DNA from 2 places in the Shewanella sp. Isolate8 genome. Region 2 is predicted to be linked to the other one. Evidence: riboswitches for the same ligand, from Rfam matches in the RefSeq annotation. Region 2 holds a riboswitch; the other holds the start of a gene.
What was found. Region 2 has a riboswitch for cobalamin ahead of L1D43_RS12745 (TonB-dependent receptor). Riboswitches for the same ligand answer to the same signal wherever they lie in the genome.
Positions count from the first base shown of each region.

Region 1: another riboswitch for cobalamin. It lies ahead of L1D43_RS13675 (ABC transporter ATP-binding protein); the one in region 2 lies ahead of L1D43_RS12745 (TonB-dependent receptor).

Region 1 is NZ_JAKEVI010000003.1:266,985-272,681, reverse strand. Features, by position in the region: gene metH (methionine synthase) at 1-865, opposite strand, end outside; gene L1D43_RS13680 (histidine phosphatase family protein) at 1,195-1,806, shown strand; cobalamin riboswitch at 1,859-2,039, shown strand; gene L1D43_RS13675 (ABC transporter ATP-binding protein) at 2,143-3,105, shown strand; gene L1D43_RS13670 (iron ABC transporter permease) at 3,092-4,135, shown strand; gene cobT (nicotinate-nucleotide--dimethylbenzimidazole phosphoribosyltransferase) at 4,289-5,317, shown strand; gene L1D43_RS13660 (adenosylcobinamide-GDP ribazoletransferase) at 5,359-5,697, shown strand, end outside.
Region 2 is NZ_JAKEVI010000003.1:56,189-61,885, forward strand. Features, by position in the region: gene L1D43_RS12725 (LysR family transcriptional regulator) at 1-529, shown strand, start outside; gene L1D43_RS12730 (hypothetical protein) at 610-876, shown strand; gene L1D43_RS12735 (HDOD domain-containing protein) at 976-1,707, opposite strand; gene L1D43_RS12740 (arylesterase) at 1,960-2,571, opposite strand; gene L1D43_RS12745 (TonB-dependent receptor) at 2,665-4,623, opposite strand; cobalamin riboswitch at 4,722-4,938, opposite strand; gene L1D43_RS12750 (DUF805 domain-containing protein) at 5,161-5,511, opposite strand.

The DNA of each region.
Region 1 (5,697 bases), 210 kb from region 2:
ACTCGTTGGGCAGCCCGGCGTTGGGGTGGGCCGACACATAACACTCGGCGATCTTCGATAGCTCCTCCACATAGGGGCGCAGCTCCTGTGGCCCCAGGGCGCAGTTGAGGCCGATAGAGAGCGGCTTCACATGGCGCAGCGAGTTGTAGAAGGCCTCTGTGGTCTGGCCCGTCAGGGTACGGCCCGACGCATCGGTAATGGTGCCCGAGATCATCACCGGCAGGCGCTGGCCCAGCTGGTCGAACAATGTCTCGATGGCAAACAGCGCCGCCTTGGCGTTGAGGGTATCGAAGATGGTCTCCACCATGATGATGTCGGCGCCGCCCTCGATAAGAGCCTGGGTCGATTCCAGGTAGGCCGCTACCAAGTCGTCGAAATAGATGTTGCGATAGCCAGGGTCGTTGACATCCGGGCTGATGGAACAGGTGCGGTTGGTGGGGCCGAGTACCCCGGCGACATACACCTCGCGGCCGGTCTCGGCGGCGACCTCATCGCAGGCGGCGCGGGCCAGGCGGGCACCTTCGAGGTTGACCTCCTTCGACAGTTCCTGCATCTCATAGTCGGCCATGGCCACGCGGGTGGCGTTGAAGGTGTTGGTCTCTATGATATCGGCGCCGGCCAGCAGGTAATCCTTGTGGATCTGCTTGATCAGCTCGGGCTGGGTCAGTACCAGCAGGTCGTTGTTGCCCTTGAGATCGCAGGGCCACTGCTTGAAGCGCTCGCCGCGAAAGTCGGCCTCCTCCAGCTTGTGGTTCTGGATCATGGTGCCCATGGCGCCGTCGAGGATCAAAATTTCCTTATTGAGCCGCGCGCGGATCGCGTCGTTAATCTGCCTTACGTTTCGAACAGGGGATTGGGTCGCCATAACTTTCACCTACTTCAACTGACCTATTGCCTAAACTGCCGCGTCTATCGATTTGACGTGCTATTTTTATTTTGGATGTATAAACGTATAGACGTCTATACTAATCGACTTATAATACCCAGGGCAAGTCAAAAGAGTATAAGCTTAAATCTGCTTTGGCTTCGAGGAAGAATGGCGGCTAAGCCGCGTTCCCATGGCAAAAGGCTCTCCCCTTGATAGTGGGTGAATCTGAAAGTTTTTCAAGGCCTTATTTATCTTTCATTGCCAAGGGATGCTTCCAGAGAGTATCCTGCTAACCATCTAGATTTTAAAGGTTTAATGCTGCAGTTATGACGCAAACGACACTCTATTTGATGCGCCACGGTGAATGCGAAGGCGGTAACCTGCTTCGCGGACACAGCGATCAACCTCTCACAGAGATAGGCTTCGCCCAGATGCAGTTGGCCTATGCCAAGCTGCCCGAGGCGGTGGACAGGGTGATCAGCTCGCCGCTGTCTCGCTGCCGCGTGTTTGCCGAGCATCTGACCAGCAAGAATCAGGTTAAGGTGGCGCTGGACGCCGGATTGAAGGAGGTTTACTTCGGCCGCTGGGACGGTCAGCCGATTCCTGAGCTGCATGCAGACCATGGCGCCGAGCTCACCGCATACTGGCAGGACCCTTGGGCCAATCCATTGCCCGAGGGCGAGCCCATGGAGGCGTTCGAACAGCGTGTCGACGAGGTGGTTGAGCAACTTGTGCACCAGCACAGCGGCGAGGCGCTCTTGCTCATCACCCATGGCGGGGTGATTCGTCATCTGATGGCCAAGGCGCTCGGGGTAGAGCGCGCGGTGGGTTTCTATACCCGCTTGAGTCTGGATTACGGCAGCGTGGTCAAGGTAAGCCATTACCGCGATAAGGCGGGAGAAAGTTTCTGGCGTCTGCACTGGCATGACGCCAACTGAGTCTGGCCTTGTGTCGGCGGCAAAATTTAGCATAATAACCGGGCGCAGGGACCGCCTGCGCCGGGAGTATGGTGTCGAGATCGCCAAGGCGATAACTCGGACTTAATAGGGAATTGGGGAAGGCCGAGCGCCGCTAGCCCAAACTGTGCCCGCAACTGTGAGTGTGCCCGCCAACTGGTTTTACTTTTTGGCCGCCACGAGTCAGGATACCTGCCTACTCTCTAACCACTATCTCAAGCGGGTGACTTGAGGGAGCCAATAGATGAAGAATACCTCGGGGCCGAGTCTGGCCCAAGGGCGAGGGCGCCTCGGCGCTGCTTCCCGGAGGGCGCGACCTTGAGCGCCCCTAGTCAGCCATCACAAACAGAATCACTCCTGTCTCACGGCGCCAGTGACGGTGCTATTTTAGGTACAGACACAGGTGCTGGTGCAGCCATCGGCGATGGCGCCTGCGCGCGCCCGGCGCTGTCGGTACGGGATCTCGGCTGGCGCTGCGGCGAGCGCGCCATCCTTTCTGGGGTCAAGCTGGATCTGCCAGAAGGCAAGATGCTGGGGATCATTGGCCCCAACGGCGCCGGCAAGTCCAGCCTGCTACGTTGCCTCTATCGTTTCCTTACCCCTAGCAGCGGCGAGATCACCCTGTTTGGTCAGCCCATTGCCAGCCTGAGCGCCAGGGCCTTTGCCCGCGAGGTGGCCGTGGTGCTGCAAGACACGCCGCAACATTTCGACATGACGACGGCCCAGCTGGTGGCATTGGGGCTCACGCCACATAAGGCCGCCTTCTCCCTGACGACCAAGGCTGATCGTCTGGCGGTGAGTCAGGCGTTGGAAACCGTAGGGCTCAAGGATCGCGCCGGACAGACCTACGCCTCCCTCTCCGGCGGCGAGAAGCAGCGAGCGCTGATCGCCCGCGCCATAGTGCAGCAGCCTAAGCTGTTGATCCTCGATGAGCCCACCAATCACCTGGATATCCGCTATCAGATCCAGATCCTCGAGCTGCTCAAGGCCCTGGGGGTGACTGTGGTGATCTCGATTCACGACCTCAATCTCGCCAGCGCCCTGTGCGATCAGCTTTTGCTGCTGGATCAGGGGCACGCCGTGGCCCAGGGTTCACCCAAGCAGGTGCTGAGTGAGGCGCAGATCGCCAGGGTGTTCGGCGTCTGCTGTCAGGTAGCGCCCCATCCTCAGCATGGTAACCCGCAGATCAACTATTTCTATGGCTATCACAACAATCAGCCGGGAGCTCACCGAGATGACGAGCCTAGTGAGATAAGGGAGGCGACTCATGTTGAGCGCTAGTCTGAGTCAGGGCGGGCGATATGGCGCCTTGCAGCAACTGGCCTTCGTCTGCCTAGGGCTCTTGACCCTGGCGACCCCGGTGCTGGCGGTGAGTTTCGGCGCGGCGCAGATAGGCGTTGCCAAGGTGCTGGAGCTGCTGCTGGCCAAGATGAGCGGCGCCGATCCCGGCGGCGTGACCGCGAGGATCATCATAGAACTGCGTCTGCCGCGCATCTTGCTGGCCTTTATCGCCGGGTTCGGCCTGGCCCTGGCGGGCGCCGTGTTACAGACGGTGACCCGCAACCCCTTAGCCGACCCCTATCTGTTTGGTATTTCCTCGGGTGCATCTCTGGGGGCCGTGGTGGTGATCACCCTGCTGGGCGGTGTCGGCGGCGCTCTTGCCAGTGTTGGCCTGCCGCTCGGCGCCTTTATCGGTGCCAGTCTGGCGGTGCTCATGGTGCTGGCCCTGTGCGGGCGGGATCTCAACACCCAGATAGAGCGCATGTTGCTTTCCGGGGTGGCGATCTCCTTCCTGTTTGGCGCGCTGGCCAGCTTGATGCTCTATTTCTCCGGGCCGCAATCGGCCGCCTCTGTGCTGTTCTGGAGCCTGGGCAGCTTTGCTAAGGCGAGCTGGCAGATGCTCTGGCTGCCCTGGCTGCTGGTGTTGGCGGCGAGCGCCATCTTGCTGCTGCTTAAGCGGCAGATCCTCGCCATTCAGGCGGGGGATGAGACCGCCCACACCCTGGGCATTCGGGTGCAGCGCCTGCGTCTCGTCAGCCTGCTGCTCTGCTCGCTGATTACCGCCGTCCTGGTGGCCAACTGTGGCGGCATCGGCTTCGTCGGCCTGATGGTGCCCCACATGGTGCGCCTATTGCTGCCGGGGCGTTTCGCCCTGTTGCTGACGGCCCTGGTGGGCGGCCTGTTTATGATCTGGGTGGATGTGCTGGCGCGCTGCCTGCTCAGCTATCAGGAGCTGCCGGTGGGGATCATCACGGCTGTGATAGGCAGCCTCTTCTTCCTGTTTATCCTGGGCGGCAAGCGTGGCAACTAGCACAGGTCCCTTGTGTATTGGAGGAAAGGCGTATCGAAGGAAAGGTGTATGGAAAGAGAGAGCATTGAAGGCAAAGCGTATTGAACTATGCCTGCAAAGAAGGTGTGGATTGGAAAGAATCGAGAACGAGGGCGAGCGATATGAGGTACCAGTATGTTTGAAGTCACTGAGGTAAGTAGCGAGTTCGATGCCAAGATCCTGCAGAAGATAGACACTAAGACCAAGCCACTGGGCGCCCTCGGCGCGCTCGAGACCCTGGCGATGACCATCGCCCGGGTGCTGGGGCCAGACAAGCCGCAAATAACCAAACCAACTCTGTTGGTGTTTGCCGGCGATCACGGCATCGCCGCCTCCGGCGTCTCCATCGCGCCTAGCGAAGTGACCACCCAGATGGTGATGAATTTCCTCAAGGGCGGCGCGGCCATCAATCTGTTCTGTGCCCAGGGGGGGATCACCATGGAGGTGATCGACTGCGGCATCGCCCAGGAGATCCATGATCAGCCCAAGCTTATCAATCACAGGCTGGGGGCGGGCACAGGTGCGATTCATCGCGAACCCGCCATGACATTGGGTGCGGTCAAGCAGGGCTTCGCCATGGCCAGGGAGCGAGTCGCGCTGCATCAGGGCCGCGGCTGTAACCTTATAGCCTTCGGCGAGATGGGCATAGGCAACACCAGCTCGGCGGCGGCCATCATGGCGGCGCTGATGGGGCGCGAGGCGGCCGAGTGTGTCGGCCGGGGCACTGGCATAGATGCCGCTACCCTGGCACGCAAACAGCTGCTGGTGGAGCAGGCGCTGTTTTTGCACCGCGAGCAGCTTGACGACCCCTATGGCGTATTGGCCTGTCTGGGTGGCTTCGAGATAGTGCAGATGACCGGCGCCATATTGGCGGCGGCAGAGCTGAAGATGCTGGTGCTGATCGACGGCTTCATCGCCACGGCGGCGGCCTTGGCGGCGGTGACCATAGCGCCCCACGCCCGGGACTATATGATCTTCGCCCACGAGTCCGGCGAGCGCGGTCACAAACTGATGCTGGAGCATCTCAATGCCCAGCCGCTCTTGTCTCTCGGGCTGCGTCTCGGTGAGGGGACCGGGGCGGCGCTGGCTGTGCCTCTGGTGCAGGCGGCGGCCACGTTTTACAACGAGATGGCCTCCCTGGAAGAGATGGGCATTTCGATTTAGCGGCAATAGCAATCTAAGGATCAAAAAGGAAAAGTGCTGAGATGTTTGCCAGAGAGTTAAACCTGTTTTTTATCGCCATGGGCTTCTTTACCCGGATCCCCATGCCTGCATGGGTGGAGGTCGACAATGAGCGGCTCAATCAGGCCAGCCGTTACTTCGCCCTGGTCGGCGTGCTTGTCGGTGGCATCTGCGCCCTGGTCTATAGCCTGGCGACTCAGGTATTGCCCATCAGCGTCGCCATCCTACTCGCCATGGTGGCCGGGCTGCTGCTCACCGGTGGCTTCCACGAGGATGGCCTGGCGGATACCGCCGACGGATTCGGTGGTGGCTGGCAGGTGCAGGATAAGCTCACCATAATGAAAGACTCGCGTGTCGGCACC
Region 2 (5,697 bases):
GCTGTCGAGCCGTCATCTGTTCGATTCGCTGACCGCACTCAAGCAGGGACAACTAGATGTGGTGCTCACCTCAGACCCTATTCCGGATCATGATATCGCCTATCAGCATCTATTCGATTTCGAGGTCAAGCTATTGGTCGCGGCAGACCATCCGCTGGCCGAACTCCCCTATGTCACGGCCGCGCAGCTAAGCGAGCAGACACTGCTCACCTACCCGGTACCGCTGGACAGACTGGATATCTACCGTCACTTCTTGGAGCCTGCCGGGGTGCCTGTAGCCAAGCAGATCCGCTGCGATCTCACCGCCATGTTGCTGCAACGCATCGCCTGTAAGGATGGGGTTGCCGCCCTGCCTAACTGGTCGATCAACGAGGCTCACGGCCTGTCGCTTAAAGCGGTAAAACTTGGGCCGGAAGGACTCAAGCGCCCCCTGTTTGGCGCCTATCGCAGCAATGGCAGCAGTGCTCGCCTCGCCCAGCAATGGCTCAATCTGGTGACCTCAGAGGGACTGGAACGCCAGGGGCATTAGGCCAAACAGCAAGCCGAGTATACAAGACGATGGCATAGAGATAGACTGGGATAAAACTGGAGAAACGCTAAAGGATTAGTATGAAAATTGTGGCACTTTTTGTTCAGGTCTGTCTGTGGTTTAGTATCGTCTTATCCCCCGCCTTGTTGGGTCTGCTTATCGGTGGCCTGTTAGCCTCGCAACAAAGCCAGACCAGCCTAAACGTTCCATTAATAGGCCTCACGCTTGGTGCACTTTTGGGAACCATCTGGGCCGAATATATCCGTCGAACCCTCGGCCTCAGTCAATTCTTAGGTCGCCTGGTAGCGACTCCCGACATCGACGGCCGCTCTGCTCACAAGCCTTGAGCCACTGCACCCTAGCCTCTTCTCTCACCCCCAGTTCATAAGAAATAAGACACAAAAAAACCTGCACTTGGCAGGTTTTCTTTTATCTGGTCGAAGGCCCTAGAGCGGGTTGAGCAGTTGATTGCGCATGGAAAGCACCCGGCGCAGCACTAGGCCCGGAGAGTCTGGGTTACGGGTCTGACGCAGGTTGTGGGCGATCATAAACTCTTCTCTAAGCTCTTCGTCCAGGCCTAAGGAATCGAAGGCTTCCAACGTCAGGGTCTGCTTCTGATTATCGATCAACGACTTGATGATGGAGAGCGGGAACGACTGCTCCGACTCGGCATTCAGATAGGCGAAGGCGGTCAGGGCGATGATCTCGCCAAACACACTAAACAGCGCCAGGGTCTGTACCTCATCGGGATTGATGTTTACCCCTTCCATATGATGCAGGCTATCGACGGCGTCTGTGGCTATGCTCTCGGTAAGTGCCCAGTAGCCATACACCAGCTTCTTATAAGGCTGAGGCAGCTCATCGAGGCGCTCCTTGAGATAGAAGGTGAAGGCATAACGGTAGATATTGACCTGCCCCAGGCGCACCAGGGCATCTTTCAATGAACGGTTCTTCGAGGAGACTATGCCACCGGCATTGGCCGCCGAATTACTGCGCCATAGCAGGTGCGCCGCCAGGGCGGGATCGGAAGAGACGATATCGATCACATTGCGAATATCGCCATCGGCAATAATGGCTTTCTTCAACGGGATCAAAATACCCCGTCGCCCGATAACCTGTTCTTCATTGGCAATAATTGCACGTACTTGAGTGAATACCTGATGCTCAAGATCTGTCATGAGAAGTCATTAACCTGATTTATTATTGGCACGGCGCCGTTTGTTATCCGAGAATTTACCCATAAAACGACTGTCTGGGTCAAGTCGATTTGGGGTAAAAACGGACATTAACCTAAATAAATTCATCTTGCCACTCACGCTAACCCTTTCGGCCTGATTAAACGACAAAATTCCGTCAGTTAACCAAGCGGTGGCATCCATAGATTGGCCTAAAGCCGGGGGCATATTTACTCGCTGCCAGCGTCATCGAAACTATAAGGCACCAGCCCGTTGCAGACGCCGGTAAAGGTGCTCGGCGAGGCGGCGATAGCCATCATCATTGAGGTGAATCGCATCAGATTTTACCTCTGATAATTTTAGCAGCTCTGTCAGAAAATCCTCAATAAATAGCGGTTGATATTGCGCCGCCAACTGCCCGTACAGGGGCGCGGTTTCCAGCCAGATGCTCTTCTGGGGAACACCGATCAGCACAACTGGAATATCTCGCCGCTGCGCCTCAGCGAGCATGGCGGCCAAATTGTCCTCCACCTGCGCCGCGCTGCTATTGCGCAAAAAATCATTGCCGCCCTCGAGCAAGATGATAAGGTCCGGCGCGGTCTCATCCAGCACCCGGGCGAAACGCGTTAGCCCCTGGGCGCTTGTCTCCCCCGAGATACCTGCGTTAATCACCGCTCGCCCGCTCATTCTCTGCAATTGGCTGGGATAATCCATGCCGGTGCTGGCCCCCACGCCTTGGGTCAGGCTATCACCGAAGGCGAGGATCCTGGCATCGCTGGCCAGCGGAGCAAACGAGGGGCCACTGGCGGGCCAGAAGGTGATGATCGCTAGTAATATAACGGGCAAGAGTAGCCACTTAAATTTCATCCCACAGACTCCCAAATGATCTATGCCCTATGATGAACAGCGGGCAATAAAAAAGCCAGTCAAGTGTGACTGGCTCTTAGGACTTTAACAGCTCTAGAAGCGGTAGCTGGCAGTCAGGCGTAGCGCGCGCCCCGTGCCAGGGTAATAACCGCTACCCCAGGTACTGAAGTAACCTGAGCTGACGTACTCCTTATCCAGCAGGTTGTCGACTCGCAGGCTGGCCAGCCAGGCATCGCGGCTATAGTTGATGGCGATGTTTGCCAGGGTATAGGCATCGAGCTTGTCTCCCTGATTGGCATTGTCGCCCTCCATGTAGCGCTCGCCCGTGTAGACACCCTCGACAAAGAGCTGCAGGTGCTGGTACACATCATAGCTAACGTAGCCACGGCCACTGTTCTTGGCTACCCAGGAGAGCGCCTTGCCCTCGTTAACCCCTTCGGTGAACTCGGCATCGATATAGTTGTACTCGAGGCCCAGCAGCAGATCCTGAGTCGCCTGCCAATCCCAATCGGCGCTCACACCATAGCGACGCGAAGCATCGGCGTTCACGTTGGCGCCGGGGAAACTACCACCCACGGGGGTCTCGGCGCTCGGGTCGAAGACGATCTCATCTTCGAGATCCAGTCGATAGGCGCTCACGCGCAGGGTGTTTTGCTCGAGCAGCAGATCCCAGCCCGCCTCGTAGCTGCGACCCGTCTGTGGCTTGAGCCCCTGAATACTTGCCGGGGTGTAGGCCTGCTCATCCACCTTGGCGAAACGGAAGTTGTCATCGGCGCGCAGATAGAAGCGGTGGTGCTGATTAGGGCGATAGTTGAGGCCGAGCTCGAAGGCATGGGCATCCTGATCGAGATCGATCCCATTTGGATAGGCACTGGCGTCCACCAGCTCATCGGTCACCTCGGCATAGCGACCGCCCACCACATAGCTGAAGCTGTCAGTGAGGGGAACAGTCGCCTGCAGATAGGCGCTGGCCAGCTTCTGCACATTGCTGCGACCGTTGCTAAATACCGACTCGCCGCGGCTCAAATCCAGGCCGGTCACCAGCTTAAGCGGGCCATTATCCGTCTTGATGTTGGCAACCGCCTTAGGTTTAAACTCCAGCAGTGAGCGGGTATCGCGGCGGGTCGTATTCCAGGTACTCAGGCCTGTGATCAAGCTATCGCTGTAGTTAAGATCGGCGCCCAGCGACCAGGCATCATTTAGCTGACGCTGATAGCCGGTGCGGGCCGCCGTAGTCATCTCATGCAGGTAGGCATCATTAAAGAGAGCACCCGCTTGTGTCGGATCCTCCTCGATCTGCTCCTCATTCAGTGCGGCAGCCAGTTCGCGATGGTTGTCATAGTGACTCGCCTCGGCGAAGAACTGCTGCACCTCATCGTCATACTGCAGGCGCCCCAGCACAGAGCTGGTCTTGCTAGCATTGTGATCGCGATAGTTATCGCTCTTGAGGTGGTTGGCCGCGCCATAGAGGCGCCAGTTGTCGTTGATGGCGACCGACCCTTCGGCCTTGGCCTCAAAGGTGTCGAAGCTGCCACCGGAGAGCTGCAGGCTGCCGCCGTTATCTTTCGGCGCCTTGGTGATAATGTTAATCACCCCACCAACCGCCTGGTCGCCATAGAGCACACCGGCGCTGCCAGACAATATCTCGACCCGCTCCACCTGGTTGAGTCCGATGGCGCTGATGCTCGGCGCGGCAATATCGATATTGTTGAGACGACGACCGTCGATCAGAATCAAGGTGTTGTTGACCGCCTGACTGGCGCTGAAACCTCGCATGGCAAACACGGCACCCGAGTTTGAATCTGAGACCTGAATACCGCTCTGTCCGCGCAGCAGCTCGGTGAGGTTAGTGGCACCGCTAAGTTCGATGGCGGCGGCGTCGATCACATTAACGTTAGCCGCGATATTGATAGGGGTGTTTTCGCTGCGGCCGATAACCGTGATGGTTTCGTCCACAGGCCCAGGGGTGCCCGAACTTTCCGCTAAGGCAGGAAAGCTCCCGGCCAGACAGGCGCCAAGCAGTAGCGCAATTTTACTAGGTTGTGTACCCATTTTCCTTTAACTCCTAAAAGGGAAACAGGGCAAGGCGTCACGACTGGGCGCAGTCCATCAAACCGCCAGGGTCGCATTTCGAGATCTGCCCGCCGAAATCTCAAAATCACCTTAAGGGCCGGTCTCCGGACTGAGGCTAAGTTCAAACGATGCGTTTAAACGACGAGCGTAGATTTTTTTAACGCCATGATGTTAAAGGCATGGCGCACCCAGCTCTCACCTATCACCGTTGCGGGGGCAGTGCCAGATTCTCACTGGCTTCCCGATTATCCCTTGCGCCATTTTGGCCAGGGCACCACATAAGGTTGACTAAATTTGGTCACGCTCTGTCTCATGGCAAGCCGCGGTTTACCCGCGGCGTGATGGAGAGGCTCTCTCCCGGCTACTGTGACAGAACGCGGGCATTATAGACGTCTACACGTATAAATGTCTAATACTCCCATAATGGCCCGAGTCGGCATCTTCACCCAAGGGCTGCATTACTCCCTAAAAACAACAAAGGAGGCCTAAGCCTCCTTCATCGCAGATAGGGGAAATTTACGCCTCGGCTAATGCCTTGGGGTTTTCACCATATTCGTTGCCTTCAACGCTGTCTTGTACATAGAAGACGATCAGCACGATAGCGCCGATGAGCGGGATCAGGCCGATCAGCTGCCACCAGCCCGAACGGCCGGTGTCGTGTAGGCGTCTGGCCGAGATAGCGAGAGTTGGGATCAGCAGTGCCAGCGAGAAGATACCGCTCAGCATATACAGACCTGTCACCACATCTATGGTTGCCGCCACGGCATAGAAGATGATGTAGAACAGGGTATACATCCAAAATTCTTTGCGACGCGCGCGGCCGGTGAAATCAGCAAACTTCTTCAACGCACCAATAAAATATTCCATTATAGTTCCCTTTGTTTACGTAAATTAACCGAAAAACTCCAATAAAGAGGGGGCCATTCCTGAGCCCCCTATTGGATAAGCTTCATAATATATCAATAGTTTCAAAAATATAATTGAAATTTAATGACAATCTCGCTTCGCTCACAGACGATCCACTTGCATCTAAAAAAATCGCTCCCTTGTGCC